3 regions of the Streptomyces sp. HNM0645 genome follow, and region 3 is predicted to be linked to each of the others. Evidence: predicted binding sites of a transcription regulator. Region 3 holds the regulator's gene; each other region holds the start of a gene.
The links. Region 3 encodes HrcA, which represses chaperone genes, less so after heat shock. Its sites were predicted from a motif close to TTNGCACTCNGNNNNNCNGAGTGCNAA; they were not measured.
Positions count from the first base shown of each region.

Region 1 (4,787 bases), on a different contig from region 3:
TCGCGGTGATGACGTAGCCCTCGAGGCCGGCGTTCTCGGCGATCCAGCGCAGCGGCTCGACGGCGGCACGGCGCACGACGGCGACACCGGTGGCCTCGTCGCCGTTCTTGCCGAGGTTGCCGTCCAGCACCTTGACGGCGTGGACCAGAGCGGAGCCGCCACCGGAGACGATGCCCTCCTCGACCGCGGCGCGGGTCGCGGAGATGGCGTCCTCCAGACGGTGCTTCTTCTCCTTCAGCTCCACCTCGGTGGCGGCGCCGACCTTGATCACGCACACGCCGCCGGCCAGCTTCGCGAGGCGCTCCTGGAGCTTCTCGCGGTCCCAGTCGGAGTCCGTGGCCTCGATCTCGGCCTTGATCTGCGCGACGCGGCCGACCACGTCCTCGCTCTTGCCGCCGCCGTCGACGATGGTGGTGTCGTCCTTGGTGACGGTGACGCGACGGGCGGTGCCCAGCACGTCCAGACCGGCCTGGTCGAGCTTGAGGCCGACCTCCTCGGAGATGACGGTGGCACCGGTGAGGGTGGCCATGTCCTGCAGCATCGCCTTGCGGCGGTCGCCGAAGCCGGGGGCCTTGACCGCGACCGCGTTGAAGGTGCCGCGGATCTTGTTGACGACGAGGGTGGACAGGGCCTCGCCCTCGACGTCCTCGGCGATGATCAGCAGCGGCTTGGAGGCGCCGGCCTGGATGACCTTCTCCAGCAGCGGGAGCAGGTCCTGGATGGAGGAGATCTTGCCCTGGTTGATCAGGATGTGCGGGTCGTCGAGGACGGCCTCCATGCGCTCCTGGTCGGTCACCATGTACGGCGACAGGTAGCCCTTGTCGAAGGCCATGCCCTCGGTGAAGTCCAGCTCCAGACCGAAGGTGTTGGACTCCTCGACGGTGATGACGCCGTCCTTGCCGACCTTGTCCATCGCCTCGGCGATCAGCTCACCGACCTGCTGGTCCTGGGCGGACAGCGCGGCGACGGCGGCGATGTCGGACTTCTCCTCGATCGGGCGCGCGGTGGCGATCAGCTCGTCGGAGACGGCCTTGACCGCGGCGTCGATGCCCTTCTTCAGGGCGGCCGGGGAGGCACCGGCGGCGACGTTGCGCAGACCCTCGCGAACCAGGGCCTGGGCGAGCACGGTGGCGGTGGTGGTGCCGTCACCCGCGATGTCGTTGGTCTTGGTCGCCACCTCCTTCACCAGCTGGGCGCCGAGGTTCTCGTACGGGTCCTCGATCTCGACCTCACGGGCGATCGTGACACCGTCGTTGGTGATGGTGGGGGCACCGAACTTCTTGTCGATCACGACGTTGCGGCCCTTGGGGCCGATCGTCACCTTGACCGTGTCGGCGAGCTTGTTGACGCCGCGCTCAAGGGCGCGACGGGCGTCCTCGTCGAACTTCAGGATCTTCGCCATGGAGCTTCTCAAGTCCTCTCAAAGCGAACCGCGCCCCCCGCCGCCCGGCTTCATCATCAGCGGGGGCCAGGGGCGCGGCTCTGAGCAAATCTGCGGTGAACTACTTCTCGACGATCGCGAGCACGTCGCGGGCCGAGAGGACGAGGTACTCCTCGCCGCTGTACTTCACCTCGGTGCCGCCGTACTTGCTGTAGAGCACGACATCGCCGGTCTTGACGTCGAGCGGAAGACGCTCGCCGTTCTCGAAGCGGCCCGGGCCGACGGCCAGGACGACGCCCTCCTGGGGCTTCTCCTTGGCGGTGTCCGGAATGACCAGGCCAGAGGCGGTGGTCTGCTCGGCGTCGAGCGGCTGGACCACGATGCGGTCCTCGAGCGGCTTGATGGCAACCTTGGAGCTGGTGGTCGTCACGATCCGACCTCCCCCTTCGGAGATCTCACGGGGTTCAACTGTCTGAGGTGGCGACCAGGTGGATCCGTCGTCGCGGGTGCCGGACCTGCCCGTCGCTGTGTTGGCACTCTCCGGTGGGGAGTGCCAGAGCCGAGACTATGACCGGGATTAGCACTCGGTCAAGCGGAGTGCCAATCCACTGCGTGTTCGGCTGGTTCCCGACGACCGTCCGGCGTGCATCCCCTCGCGCGGGCCGTCCGGCTTCCCGACGCGTCCTCAGCCCCTCAGACGTAGTCCTCCAGCCTCGCCACGGCGTAGCCCTTCGCGGTGACGACCTTCATCACGTGGCGGATCATGTCCGGCATGCCACCCTTCCACTCCACCTTGCCGCGGAAGTGCGTGAGGATGATGTCGCCGGGGTGCAGGTCCCGGTCGAACTCGCGCCACTCCATGTGGTCGGGGAACGCCTCCGCCGCCCACAGCGGCACGGCCTTCACACCGCAGGACTTGGCGGCGCGCAGCGTGTCCCGGTCGTAGCTGCCGTACGGCGGACGGAAGAGGCGCGGCCGCTTGCCGAACCGCTTCTCGATCCTGGCCTGCTGCCCGCAGATCTCCGCCCTCTGCTTCGCGTACGGCATCGCCGGCAGGTAGGGGTGCGTGAGCGTGTGGTTGTGCAGGGAGACGCCGCGGTCCTGCATCTTCTCGAAGTAGCCGTAGTCGTCCCGGACGACGTAGTCGCTGAGGAAGGCGCTGTAGGGGATCTGCAGCTCGCTCATCATCCGCAGCAGCTCCGGGTCCTTCTCCGCGCCGTCGTCGATCGTCAGGAAGACGATTTTCTGCTTGGTGGGCACGGTGGTGAAGACCGGCGGCAGGCCCTTGTGGCGATCGACCTCGAAGCCCTTGCGCGTGGTGATCCTCGGCTTCTCGTCGGGCGGCGGGGGCGCGGGCAGCGGGGCCTGCCGGAGGCCCCAGCGCCGGGCGGCGGCAGCCCGGGCGGCCTGGATCTTCTTCGTGCGCTTGACGTACGCGAGCGCCTCGGCCGGTCCGACGGGTGCCTTCTCCCCCGCCCGCTCCCGGCCCTCGCCCTTCCCCCGCTCCCCGCCCTCCTCGCCGGAATCCTTCCGGGCGCCTTGCCGGCCCTCCTTCCCGCCCTCCCCGCGGCCCTCCTCCCGGTCCTCCGCCTTCCGGGATCCGGCGCCCTTCCGGTCCCCCGGCTCCTGACCGTGCGCGGGAGCGGCGGCCGAAGCGGTGGCGCCCGCCTGCCCGGTGGCCCCGGCCCCGCCGCCGCCCCGCCCGGGCTCGGCGGCACAGCCCGAGCCGACGGCCATGACGAGCAGCACGCACATCCACATACGTCTGCGCCGAATTGCTGGCTTCTTTTCGTTTTGTCGTACTTGCTGCATGGCGTCGCATCTTGTCAGCGCCGCGCGCCCGCGAAGGCCCGACAGCGCCGCCCGGCCGCGGACCGTCCCCCGGCTGGCCGACAATGGCCGGGTGAACGACGCCGGCTCGCCCTCCCCGCTCGCCCCCCTGCTCACCCACGAAGGGCAGGCCCTGCTCGCCGCCCTGCGCGACTACGACCCGGGACAGGAGCTCGCTATCGCCACCCGGTTGCGCCGCGACCACCCGGCCGAGCTGGTCTCGGCCGCGCTGACGCAGGCACGGCTGAGGCAGCGCGCGGTGGCCAAGTTCGGCGCGGAGGACGCCTACCGGATGTACTTCACACCCAACGGCGTGGAGCAGTCGACGCGGGCGTCCGTCGCCGCCCACCGAGCCGCCCGGTTCGCGGAACTCGGGGTACGGAGCGTCGCGGATCTGTGCTGCGGGATCGGCGGCGACGCGATCGCGCTCGCCCGCGCCGGGATCCCCGTACTCGCCGTGGACCGCGATCCGTTCACCGCCGACGTCGCCCGGGCCAACGCCGAGGCGCTGGGCCTGGCCCCGCTCATCGAGGTCCGCCGGGCCGATGTCACCGAGGTCGACACCTCCGCCCACGACGCCGTCTTCGTCGACCCCGCCCGCCGCGCCGGGCGGCCGGGAGGAGGACGCGGGCCGAAGGGCGGCAGCGGCCGGATCTTCGACCCGGAGGCGTACTCGCCACCGCTGTCCTGGGCCGTCGGAGCGGCCCGCACGGCCCGGTTCGCGGCCCTCAAGATCGCTCCGGGCATCCCGCACGAGGCGATCCCCGAGGAAGCCGAGGCCGAGTGGATCTCCGACCACGGGGACGTGAAGGAGGCCGTGCTCTGGTTCGGCACCGCGCCGGGCGCCCGGCGCGCCACGCTGCTGCCGTCGGGTGCCCCGCTCGTCGGACGCGGGCTGCCCGACCCCCGCGTACGGAGGACCGGCCGCTACCTCTACGAGCCCGACGGCGCCGTCATCCGCGCCCATCTGGTCGCGGAGGTCGCCGAGGAACTCGACGGCGGCCTGCTCGACGGGACGATCGCGTACATCACGGCCGACGAGCTGCGCCCGACGCCGTACGCGACCGCGTACGAGATCACCGACGAACTCCCGTTCAACCTGAAGAAGCTCAAGGCCCTGCTGCGCGAACGGGAAGTCGGCACGCTCACCGTCAAGAAGCGCGGATCGGCGGTCGAACCCGAGGAGCTGCGCCGCAAGGTGAAGCCGAGCGGGCCGAACGCGGCCACGGTCTTCCTGACCCGCGTGGCCGGTGCGCCCACGGTGCTGATCGGGGCTCCCGCGGATGCCTGACGCGGCGTCGGGGGCAACGGCGGGCGCCCGCCGTCAGCCGTGCGCCGCCCCGGGCGCCGCGGCGGAGGGGACCGCCGAGGTCAGCCGCGCCGCCCAGCGGTAGTGCGCCACCGCCTTGGCGGCACCTGTCACCCCCGGCACCCAGCACAGCACGCCGACCCCCATGAGGTACGCGACCTCCCCGTACGTCCGGTTCCCGGGGCGCGCGGCGGCCGGGGCGGCGAAGGACACCCAGGGATCAGCCGCCGGCGTAGTCCGCTCCGGAGAAGTCGAGCGACTGGAAGC
Region 1 covers NZ_JASHLT010000007.1:82,149-86,935, reverse strand. Annotated here, with positions in the region: gene groL (chaperonin GroEL) at 1-1,402, opposite strand, end outside; gene groES (co-chaperone GroES) at 1,503-1,811, opposite strand; gene QMZ92_RS06370 (polysaccharide deacetylase family protein) at 2,075-3,136, opposite strand; gene QMZ92_RS06365 (THUMP-like domain-containing protein) at 3,285-4,502, shown strand; gene QMZ92_RS06360 (hypothetical protein) at 4,536-4,733, opposite strand; gene QMZ92_RS06355 (hypothetical protein) at 4,741-4,787, opposite strand, start outside.
Region 1: the regulator HrcA is predicted to act here: its motif matches at 1,959-1,985, upstream of groES (co-chaperone GroES).

Region 2 (4,787 bases), on a different contig from region 3:
AGACAATCGAATACCGCTCATCCAGAGGGGCAGAGGGACACGGCCCGTTGAAGCCCCGGCAACCCTCCAGCCGATCTCGCCGCCCATCGCGGCCGAGGCTCACGGCTAGGGAAGGTGCCAATTCCGTCTCGCGGTGAAACGCACCGCGGGGAAGATGAGGAGAAAGGGCCTCGCCTCCATGGCTGTGCAGACTGTTGCCACCACCGATTCTGCCGACACCGTCGATCTGGGCCCCGCCTCCGGGCTCTCCTGCCGCGAGTGCGGCGAGCGCTTCGCCCTCGGTCCGATCTTCGCCTGCGAAGCCTGTTTCGGGCCGCTCGAAGTCGCGTACGACCTGCCGAGCGGCGACGCCGAGGAACTGCGCAAGCGGATCGAGAGCGGTCCGGAGAACATCTGGCGCTACGCGCCGCTGCTGCCCGTGCCCGCCGACGTGGCGAGCAAGCCGAACCTGAACCCTGGCTTCACCAAGCTCGTCCAGGCCGACAACCTCGCCCGCGAGCTCGGCGTCACCGGCGGACTCTGGGTCAAGGACGACTCCGGCAACCCGACCCACTCCTTCAAGGACCGGGTCGTCGCCCAGGCGATCGAGGCCGCCCGGGCCTTCGGCTTCACGACCCTCTCCTGCTCCTCCACCGGCAACCTGGCCGGTGCCGTCGGCGCCGCGGCCGCGCGCGCCGGCTTCCGCTCGTGCGTGTTCATCCCGCACGACCTGGAGCAGGGCAAGGTCGTCATGGCCGCCGTCTACGGCGGAGAGCTGGTCGGCATCGAGGGCAACTACGACGACGTCAACCGCTTCTGCTCCGAGCTCATCGGCGACCCGGCGGGCGAGGGCTGGGGCTTCGTCAACGTCAACCTCCGCCCGTACTACGCCGAGGGCTCCAAGACGCTGGCGTACGAGATCTGCGAGCAGCTCGGCTGGCGGCTGCCGGACCAGATCGTCATCCCGATCGCCTCCGGCTCCCAGCTCACCAAGATCGACAAGGGGCTCCAGGAGCTGATCAGGCTGGGTCTGGTCGAGGACCGGCCCTACAAGATCTTCGGCGCCCAGGCCGAGGGCTGCTCCCCGGTGTCCGTGGCGTTCAAGGCCGGCCACGAGGTGGTCAGGCCGCAGAAGCCGGACACCATCGCCAAGTCCCTGGCGATCGGCAACCCGGCGGACGGTCCGTACGTGCTCGACATCTGCCGGCGCACCGGCGGTGCCGTCGAGGACGTCACCGACGAGGAGATCGTGGACGCGATCAAGCTGCTGGCCCGCACCGAGGGCATCTTCACCGAGACCGCGGGCGGTACGACCCTCGGTGTGGCGAAGAAGCTGATCGAGGCCGGAGTGATCGACCCGGCCCTCACGACGGTGGTCGTCAACACGGGTGACGGCCTCAAGACCCTCGACGCGGTGGCCCCGACCACGGGTATGTCCGCAGTCATCCGCCCGAACCTGGACTCCTTCCGAGAGGCTGGCCTCGCATGAGCGTCAACGTCCGCATCCCCACCATCCTCCGCACCTACACGGGCGGCCGGGCCGAGGTCCCGGCCGAGGGCGCCACCCTCGCCGAGGTCATCGCCGACCTGGAGAAGAACCACACGGGCATCGCGGCCCGGGTCCTGGACGACCAGGGCAAGCTGCGCCGTTTCGTGAACGTGTACGTCAACGACGACGACGTGCGTTTCGAGCAGGGCCTGGAGACGGCGACGCCGGACGGTGCCGGGGTGTCGATCATCCCCGCGGTGGCAGGCGGCTGATCGCCACGCAGAGTCAGCAGAAGCGCCCCCTCCGCAAGCTCGGCGGAGGGGGCGTTTCTGCATGGTTGAGCGCGATAGAGTTGGGGAAGCCCCCTCCGCTGCGTGTGCCAGGCGCATATGAGAATGCGGTCGCGCACGACAAGAAACAGCCAAAGTGTTCGAGCGTGATGCGCAATAAGTGCGCTTTGCCCGGCCCGACTTGCCCGGGAACGCTCACATTTCTGCTAATTCATCCTTTCGGTCCTGCCCGGAATTCTCGTCCGATTGACCTGTTGCAGACGGCAGTTGGACAGATACATTCAGCCGCGGTCGACGCGTTCCGGCGCACATCCATGGGTCATCCGTATGCCCCTCCGGGCACCGGGGGACTCCGCTGGGTGAGGTCTGACCCGGGTCCGCGAAGTGCGGTCCTGTGCAAGGGCCAGTAATAGGGGAGTTAGGCATGGCTCAGGGCACCGTCAAGTGGTTCAACGCGGAGAAGGGGTATGGCTTCATCGCGGTCGACGGTGGTGCGGATGTTTTCGTCCACTACAGCGCGATCCAGATGGACGGATACCGCACCCTGGAGGAGGGTCAGCGAGTCGAGTTCGAGATCTCGCAGGGCCAGAAGGGGCCGCAGGCGGACATGGTCCGCGTAGCCGGCTGAGCGCCGACTGACTGCAGCAACGTGACGGAGGGTCCGTGCCAGGGGCGCGGACCCTCCGTCGTGTCCGGGGCCGCTTCCGCCGCGGCCGTGTCCGGGGCCGCCTTCCGCCGCGGCCGCACCGCTCGCCGCCGTGCGCGGGTCATGGTTCCGGGTCGGGCCGGACCGCTCGCCGCCGTGCGCGGGGTCGCGACCTGCGACGTGTGCGGGCCGAGGCTGCGCCGGGTCCGGGTCCGGACCCATCCGCCGTGTCCTGATGGACGCCCGAGTCGCGGTCGCGCCTTGCACTCGCCGGGTCCGAGTGCTAATCATTGGCGTTAGCACTCTACGAGTGAGAGTGACAACGAAGGACCGGGTCGGTGAGGCCCGCAGGCCGGGTGGGGCAAGGAACCACAAGGCGTGCAGGCCGTCCGTCGCGGGCACCAGCGCGGTCCGGAGCAATCCACCCCAGTCCGGGAGGACCACTTCACATGGCCAAGATCATCGCGTTCGACGAGGAGGCACGGCGCGGTCTCGAGCGCGGGATGAACCAGCTCGCCGACGCCGTCAAGGTCACCCTTGGCCCCAAGGGCCGGAACGTCGTCCTCGAGAAGAAGTGGGGCGCCCCCACGATCACCAACGACGGTGTCTCCATCGCCAAGGAGATCGAGCTCGAGGACCCGTACGAGAAGATCGGCGCCGAGCTGGTCAAGGAAGTCGCCAAGAAGACGGACGACGTCGCCGGTGACGGTACGACCACCGCGACCGTCCTCGCTCAGGCGCTGGTCCGCGAGGGCCTGCGCAACGTGGCCGCCGGCGCCAACCCGATGGCCCTGAAGCGCGGTATCGAGAAGGCCGTCGAGGCCGTCTCCGGTGCCCTGCTCGACCAGGCCAAGGAGGTCGAGACCAAGGAGCAGATCGCCTCCACCGCCTCCATCTCCGCCGCCGACACCCAGATCGGCGAGCTCATCGCCGAGGCGATGGACAAGGTCGGCAAGGAAGGCGTCATCACCGTCGAGGAGTCCCAGACCTTCGGTCTGGAGCTGGAGCTCACCGAGGGCATGCGCTTCGACAAGGGCTACATCTCGGCCTACTTCGCGACCGACATGGAGCGCATGGAGGCCGGCCTCGAGGACCCGTACATCCTCATCTACAACGGCAAGGTCTCCTCGGTGAAGGACCTCCTCCCGCTGCTGGAGAAGGTCATGCAGTCGGGCAAGCCGCTGCTGATCATCGCCGAGGACGTCGAGGGCGAGGCCCTGTCGACCCTGGTCGTCAACAAGATCCGCGGCACCTTCAAGTCCGTCGCTGTCAAGGCTCCGGGCTTCGGCGACCGCCGCAAGGCCATGCTCGGCGACATCGCCATCCTCACCGGTGGCACGGTCATCTCCGAGGAGGTCGGCCTCAAGCTCGAGAACGCGGGCCTGGACCTGCTGGGCCGCGCCCGCAAGGTCGTCATCACCAAGGACGAGACCACGATCGTCGACGGTGCCGGCGAGAGCGACCAGGTCCAGGGCCGGGTCAACCAGATCCGTGCCGAGATCGAGAACTCCGACTCGGACTACGACCGCGAGAAGCTGCAGGAGCGCCTCGCGAAGCTGGCCGGCGGCGTGGCCGTCATCAAGGCCGGCGCCGCGACCGAGGTCGAGCTCAAGGAGCGCAAGCACCGCATCGAGGACGCCGTCCGCAACGCGAAGGCGGCCGTCGAGGAGGGTATCGTCGCCGGTGGTGGCGTGGCCCTGCTCCAGGCCTCCCAGGTCTTCGAGAAGCTCGAGCTCGACGGTGACGAGGCCACCGGTGCCGCCGCTGTGAAGCTGGCCCTGGAGGCCCCGCTGAAGCAGATCGCCGTCAACGCCGGCCTCGAGGGCGGCGTCGTGGTGGAGAAGGTGCGCAACCTGACCCCGGGCCACGGCCTGAACGCCGCGACCGGCGAGTACGTCGACCTCATCGCCGAGGGCATCATCGACCCGGCCAAGGTGACGCGTTCCGCGCTGCAGAACGCCGCGTCGATCGCCGCGCTGTTCCTCACCACCGAGGCCGTCATCGCCGACAAGCCGGAGAAGGCCGCCGCGGCCGCTCCGGGCGGCATGCCGGGCGGTGACATGGACTTCTGATCGACCCGAAGGTCGATCCGCCGTCCTGAACCGAGGGCGGCACCCCACCCGGGGTGCCGCCCTCGGCCTTTGCGCCCCGGCGCGGCGGACGGCGCGTGCGTACGATCGCGTGCCGGGCGGGGCCCGCTACAGCGGCCCCAGGTGGAGCGTGAACCACGTCGTCTTGCCGTCGTCCGTCGAGCGGACGCCCCAGCTGCCCGCCAGCGTCTCGACGAGGATCAGGCCCCGCCCCGACTCGTCGTCGGCGGCAGCCAGCCGGGGCTGGGGCGGATGGTGGCTGTGGTCGCTCACCTCCACGGTGAGCTCGGTGC
Region 2 covers NZ_JASHLT010000038.1:62,061-66,847, forward strand. Annotated here, with positions in the region: SAM riboswitch class I at 15-161, shown strand; gene thrC (threonine synthase) at 179-1,468, shown strand; gene QMZ92_RS24585 (MoaD/ThiS family protein) at 1,465-1,740, shown strand; gene QMZ92_RS24590 (cold-shock protein) at 2,183-2,386, shown strand; gene groL (chaperonin GroEL) at 2,854-4,476, shown strand; gene QMZ92_RS24600 (ATP-binding SpoIIE family protein phosphatase) at 4,603-4,787, opposite strand, start outside.
Region 2: the regulator HrcA is predicted to act here: its motif matches at 2,701-2,727, upstream of groL (chaperonin GroEL).

Region 3 (4,787 bases):
GGAGGACGGGCTGCTGGAGCCCGGGCCGTACGAGGCGGGCCGGGCGGTGCTCACGCTGCGTGGCCGGCTGCTGGCGGACGCGGTGGTCCGGGACCTGGTGGACTGACGGGCCCCGGCCGGCGTACGTCCCGGCCCGGCCCCGTGCCGGGTCTCAGGCGGTGACGAAGTCGATCAGTTCCTCGACCCGCCCCAGCAGCTCCGGTTCCAGGTCCTTGTAGCTGTTCACCCGGGACAGGACGTGCTGCCAGGCCGCTCCCGTGTTCGGCGGCCAGCCGAGCGCCCGGCAGACACCCGTCTTCCAGTCCTGCCCCCGCGGCACCGACGGCCAGGCGGGGATGCCCAGCGACGACGGTTTCACGGCCTCCCACACGTCGATGTACGGGTGGCCGACCACCAGGACGTGCGGGTCCGTCACGGACTCCGCGATGCGGGACTCCTTGGAACCCGGCACCAGATGGTCCACGAGCACGCCCAGCCTGGCGTCGGCGGCCGGGGCGAACTCGGCGACGACGGCGGGCAGGTCGTCGACGCCCTCCAGGTACTCGACGACCACCCCCTCGATGCGCAGGTCGTCGCCCCAGACCTTCTCCACCAGCTCCGCGTCGTGGCGGCCCTCCACATAGATGCGGCCGGCACGGGCGACCCGGGCGCGGGCGCCGGGCACCGCGACCGAACCGGAGGCCGTGCGGGTGGGCCGCGCGGGCGCGCCGGGCGAGGGCCGCACGAGGGTGACCACCCTGCCCTCCAGCAGGAAGCCCCGCGGCTCCATCGGGAACACCCGGTGCTTGCCGAAGCGGTCCTCCAGCGTCACCGTCCCCGCCTCACACCGGATCACCGCACCGCAGAAGCCCGTGGAGACCTCCTCGACCACCAGGTCGGGATCGGCGGGGACCTCCGGCACGGGAGCGGACCGCTTCCACGGGGGCGTCAGATCGGGACTGTAGCTGCGCATCCGCCAGACGCTACGACACCCCGAACCGCTACGACACCCCGAACCGCCGGGCCAGCTCATCGCGTTGGGCGCGCACGAACGCGGCGTCCACCGCCGCCCCGTGCCCCGGGACGTACACCGCGTCCTCCCCGCCCAGCGCGAGCAGCCGGTCCAGCGCCGCCGGCCAGCGGGACGGGATGGCGTCCGGTCCGGCCTGCGGGTCGCCCGACTCCTCCACCAGGTCGCCGCAGAAGACGACCTCGCGGTCGCCGGGCACCAGCAGCACCAGGTCGTGACGGCTGTGGCCCGGTCCGACGTTCGCCAGCATCACCTGGCGGCCGCCGAGGTCGAGCGTCCACTCGCCGGAGACGACGTGCCGAGGGACGACCAGGGCGTCGGTGGCCCGTGCCGCGTCGTCCGGCGGCATCCCGTGGCGGATCGCGTCGTCGCGCAGCACGGCCCGGTCCCGGACCAGGAGGCTGTCGACGCCGACCGCGCCGTACACCTCGGCCCCGGGGAACGCGGCCGTGCCGAGCACGTGGTCGAAATGAGGGTGGCTGAGCGCGATATGCGTCACACGCCGGCCGCCGAGGAGGGACTCGGCCTGGGTCCGGATCTCCGCCCCCTCGCGGAGCGTCGAGCCCGTGTCGAACAGGAGCACCGCACTCTCGCCGGCCACCAGACCCACCGTCGCGTCCCAGCCGGGCAGGCGCCGCCGCCCGACGCCGCCGGCGAGCCGTTCCCAGCCGAAGTCTTCCCAACGGACGTCCATACGGCGACGCTATCCCGGAGCGACCAGCGGCGTCATGGCTCGTCGCGACGGGGTAGGGTGTCCGGCCGCCCTTGCTAGGGACGTACCTCCCGGCCGTACACTGGGCCCGGGAAAACTGGCACTCAGCGACGCCGAGTGCCAGACCAGGACCGAAGGACCGCCGAAGAACCACAGCTGGAGGTGTGCGCCATGCTCAGCGAACGCAGACTCGAGGTGCTGCGCGCCATCGTCCAGGACTACGTGGGCACCGAGGAGCCCGTGGGCTCCAAGGCCCTCACCGAGCGGCACAGGCTCGGGGTCTCGCCGGCTACCGTGCGCAACGACATGGCGGTGCTGGAGGAGGAGGGTTTCATCGCCCAGCCCCACACCAGCGCCGGCCGCATTCCCACGGACAAGGGCTACCGCCTGTTCGTGGACAAGCTCGCGGGCGTCAAGCCGCTGTCGTCCCCGGAGCGCCGGGCGATCCAGAACTTCCTCGAGGGCGCGGTCGACCTCGACGACGTCGTCGCCCGCACGGTGCGGCTGCTGGCGCAGCTGACCCGGCAGGTCGCCGTCGTCCAGTACCCGTCGCTCACCCGCTCCACGGTGCGACACGTGGAGCTGCTGGCGCTCGCCCCGGCCCGGCTGATGCTGGTGCTGATCACGGACACGGGACGGGTCGAGCAGCGGCACGTCGACTGCCCCGCGCCGTTCTCCGACACGTCGCTCGCCGACCTGCGGGCCCGGCTCAACAGCCGCGTCGTCGGACGGCGGTTCACCGATGTGCCGCAACTGGTGCAGGACCTTCCGGAGTCCTTCGACCTGGAGGACCGCGCCACGGTCTCCACCGTGCTCTCGACCCTCCTCGAGACACTGGTCGAGGACACCGAGGAACGGCTGATGATCGGCGGCACCGCCAATCTGACGCGCTTCGCGCACGACTTCCCCCTCACCATCCGGCCCGTGCTGGAGGCGCTGGAGGAGCAGGTCGTGTTGCTGAAGCTGCTCGGTGAGGCCAAGGACTCGGGCATGACCGTACGGATCGGGCACGAGAACCTCCATGAGGGACTCACTTCCACATCCGTCGTCGCGGTCGGCTACGGTTCGGGCGACGAGGCAGTCGCCAAACTCGGCGTGGTCGGACCGACCCGCATGGACTACCCCGGAACGATGGGAGCGGTACGCGCAGTGGCACGTTACGTCGGACAGATCCTGGCGGAGTCGTAAGTGGCCACGGACTACTACGCCGTACTGGGCGTACGCCGCGACGCATCGCAGGACGAGATCAAGAAGGCCTTCCGGCGGCTCGCGCGGGAACTCCACCCGGACGTGAACCCGGACCCGAAGACGCAGGAGCGCTTCAAGGAGATCAACGCCGCCTACGAGGTGCTGTCGGACCCGCAGAAGAAGCAGGTCTACGACCTCGGCGGCGACCCGCTGTCCGGCGCCGGCGGCGGCGGCGCGGGCGGCTTCGGTGCCGGTGGCTTCGGCAACTTCTCCGACATCATGGACGCGTTCTTCGGGACCGCCTCCCAGCGCGGGCCGCGGTCGCGGACGCGGCGCGGCCAGGACGCCATGATCCGGCTGGAGGTCGAACTCAACGAGGCGGCGTTCGGCACCACGAAGGACATCCAGGTCGACACCGCCGTCGTCTGCACGACCTGCTCGGGCGAGGGCGCCGCACCCGGTACGTCGGCGCAGACGTGCGACATGTGCCGCGGCCGTGGCGAGGTGTCGCAGGTCACCCGGTCCTTCCTGGGCCAGGTCATGACCTCGCGGCCGTGCCCCCAGTGCCAGGGCTTCGGGACCGTCGTGCCGACCCCGTGCCCGGAGTGCGCCGGCGACGGCAGGGTCCGGTCGCGCCGCACCCTGACGGTGAAGATCCCGGCCGGAGTCGACAACGGCACCCGCATCCAGCTCGCCGGGGAGGGCGAGGTCGGCCCCGGCGGCGGCCCCGCCGGCGATCTGTACGTCGAGATCCACGAACTGCCGCACCCGGTCTTCCAGCGCCGCGGCGACGATCTGCACTGCACGGTGACCATTCCCATGACCGCGGGCGCGCTCGGCACGAAGGTGCCGCTGGAGACGCTCGACGGCATGGAGGAGGTCGACATCCGCCCGGGCACCCAGTCCGGCCAGTCGATCCCGCTGCACGGCCGCGGTGTCACCCATCTGCGCGGCGGCGGACGCGGCGACCTGATCGTCCACGTCGAGGTGCAGACTCCCTCGAAGCTCGACCCGGAGCAGGAGCACCTGCTGCGGGAGCTGGCGAAGCTGCGCGGCGAGGAGCGGCCGACGGGCCAGTTCCAGCCGGGGCAGCAGGGGCTGTTCTCCCGCCTCAAGGACGCGTTCAACGGCAGGTGAGCCGGGCGCGCCCCGCGCACCCGCCCCGGCGGGGCAGCGTCATGCCCGGGAGTCCGGCTGGTGCGGGGCCGTCCGCACCCGGGGCGGGGCCGCGGCCCCGCTCGTCCGCCCCGGCGGTCCGCCGCGGGTGCTCGTGGGAGCACTCGCGGAAGAGGCGGAGGCCGGGATTCGGACGTGGCGGCCGGACGTGGCACCATGCGGGGCATGTCCTCCGCGCTGACCGATCTCTGCCGTTACCCGATCGTGCAGGCCCCCATGGCGGGTGGCGCCTCCTGTCCGGAACTCGCCGCCGCCGTGTCCGAGGCCGGAGGGCTCGGGTTCCTCGCCGCCGGGTACAAGACCGCGGACGGGATGTACCAGGAGATCAAACAGCTCCGCGGTCTCACCGGGCGGCCGTTCGGTGTGAACCTCTTCATGCCGCAGCCCGCCCACGCCGACGCGGCGGCCGTCGACGTCTACCGGCAACAGCTCGCCGGAGAGGCCGACTGGTACGACACACCGCTCGGGGACCCCGACTCGGGCCGGGACGACGGCTACGAGGCCAAGCTGGCCATCCTGCGGGACGACCCCGTACCGCTGGTGTCGTTCACCTTCGGCTGTCCCACCCCCGCCGCCGTCGCCCAGCTGAAGCGGGCCGGCACGCTCACGGTCGTCACCGTCACCACGCCCGAGGAGGCGCTGGCGGCCCAGGACGCGGGCGCCGACGCCATCTGCGTCCAGGGCGTCGAGGCCGGCGGCCAC
Region 3 covers NZ_JASHLT010000008.1:31,680-36,466, reverse strand. Annotated here, with positions in the region: gene hemW (radical SAM family heme chaperone HemW) at 1-106, shown strand, start outside; gene QMZ92_RS07065 (DUF3097 domain-containing protein) at 152-952, opposite strand; gene QMZ92_RS07060 (MBL fold metallo-hydrolase) at 981-1,703, opposite strand; gene hrcA (heat-inducible transcriptional repressor HrcA) at 1,893-2,909, shown strand; gene dnaJ (molecular chaperone DnaJ) at 2,910-4,046, shown strand; gene QMZ92_RS07045 (nitronate monooxygenase) at 4,251-4,787, shown strand, end outside.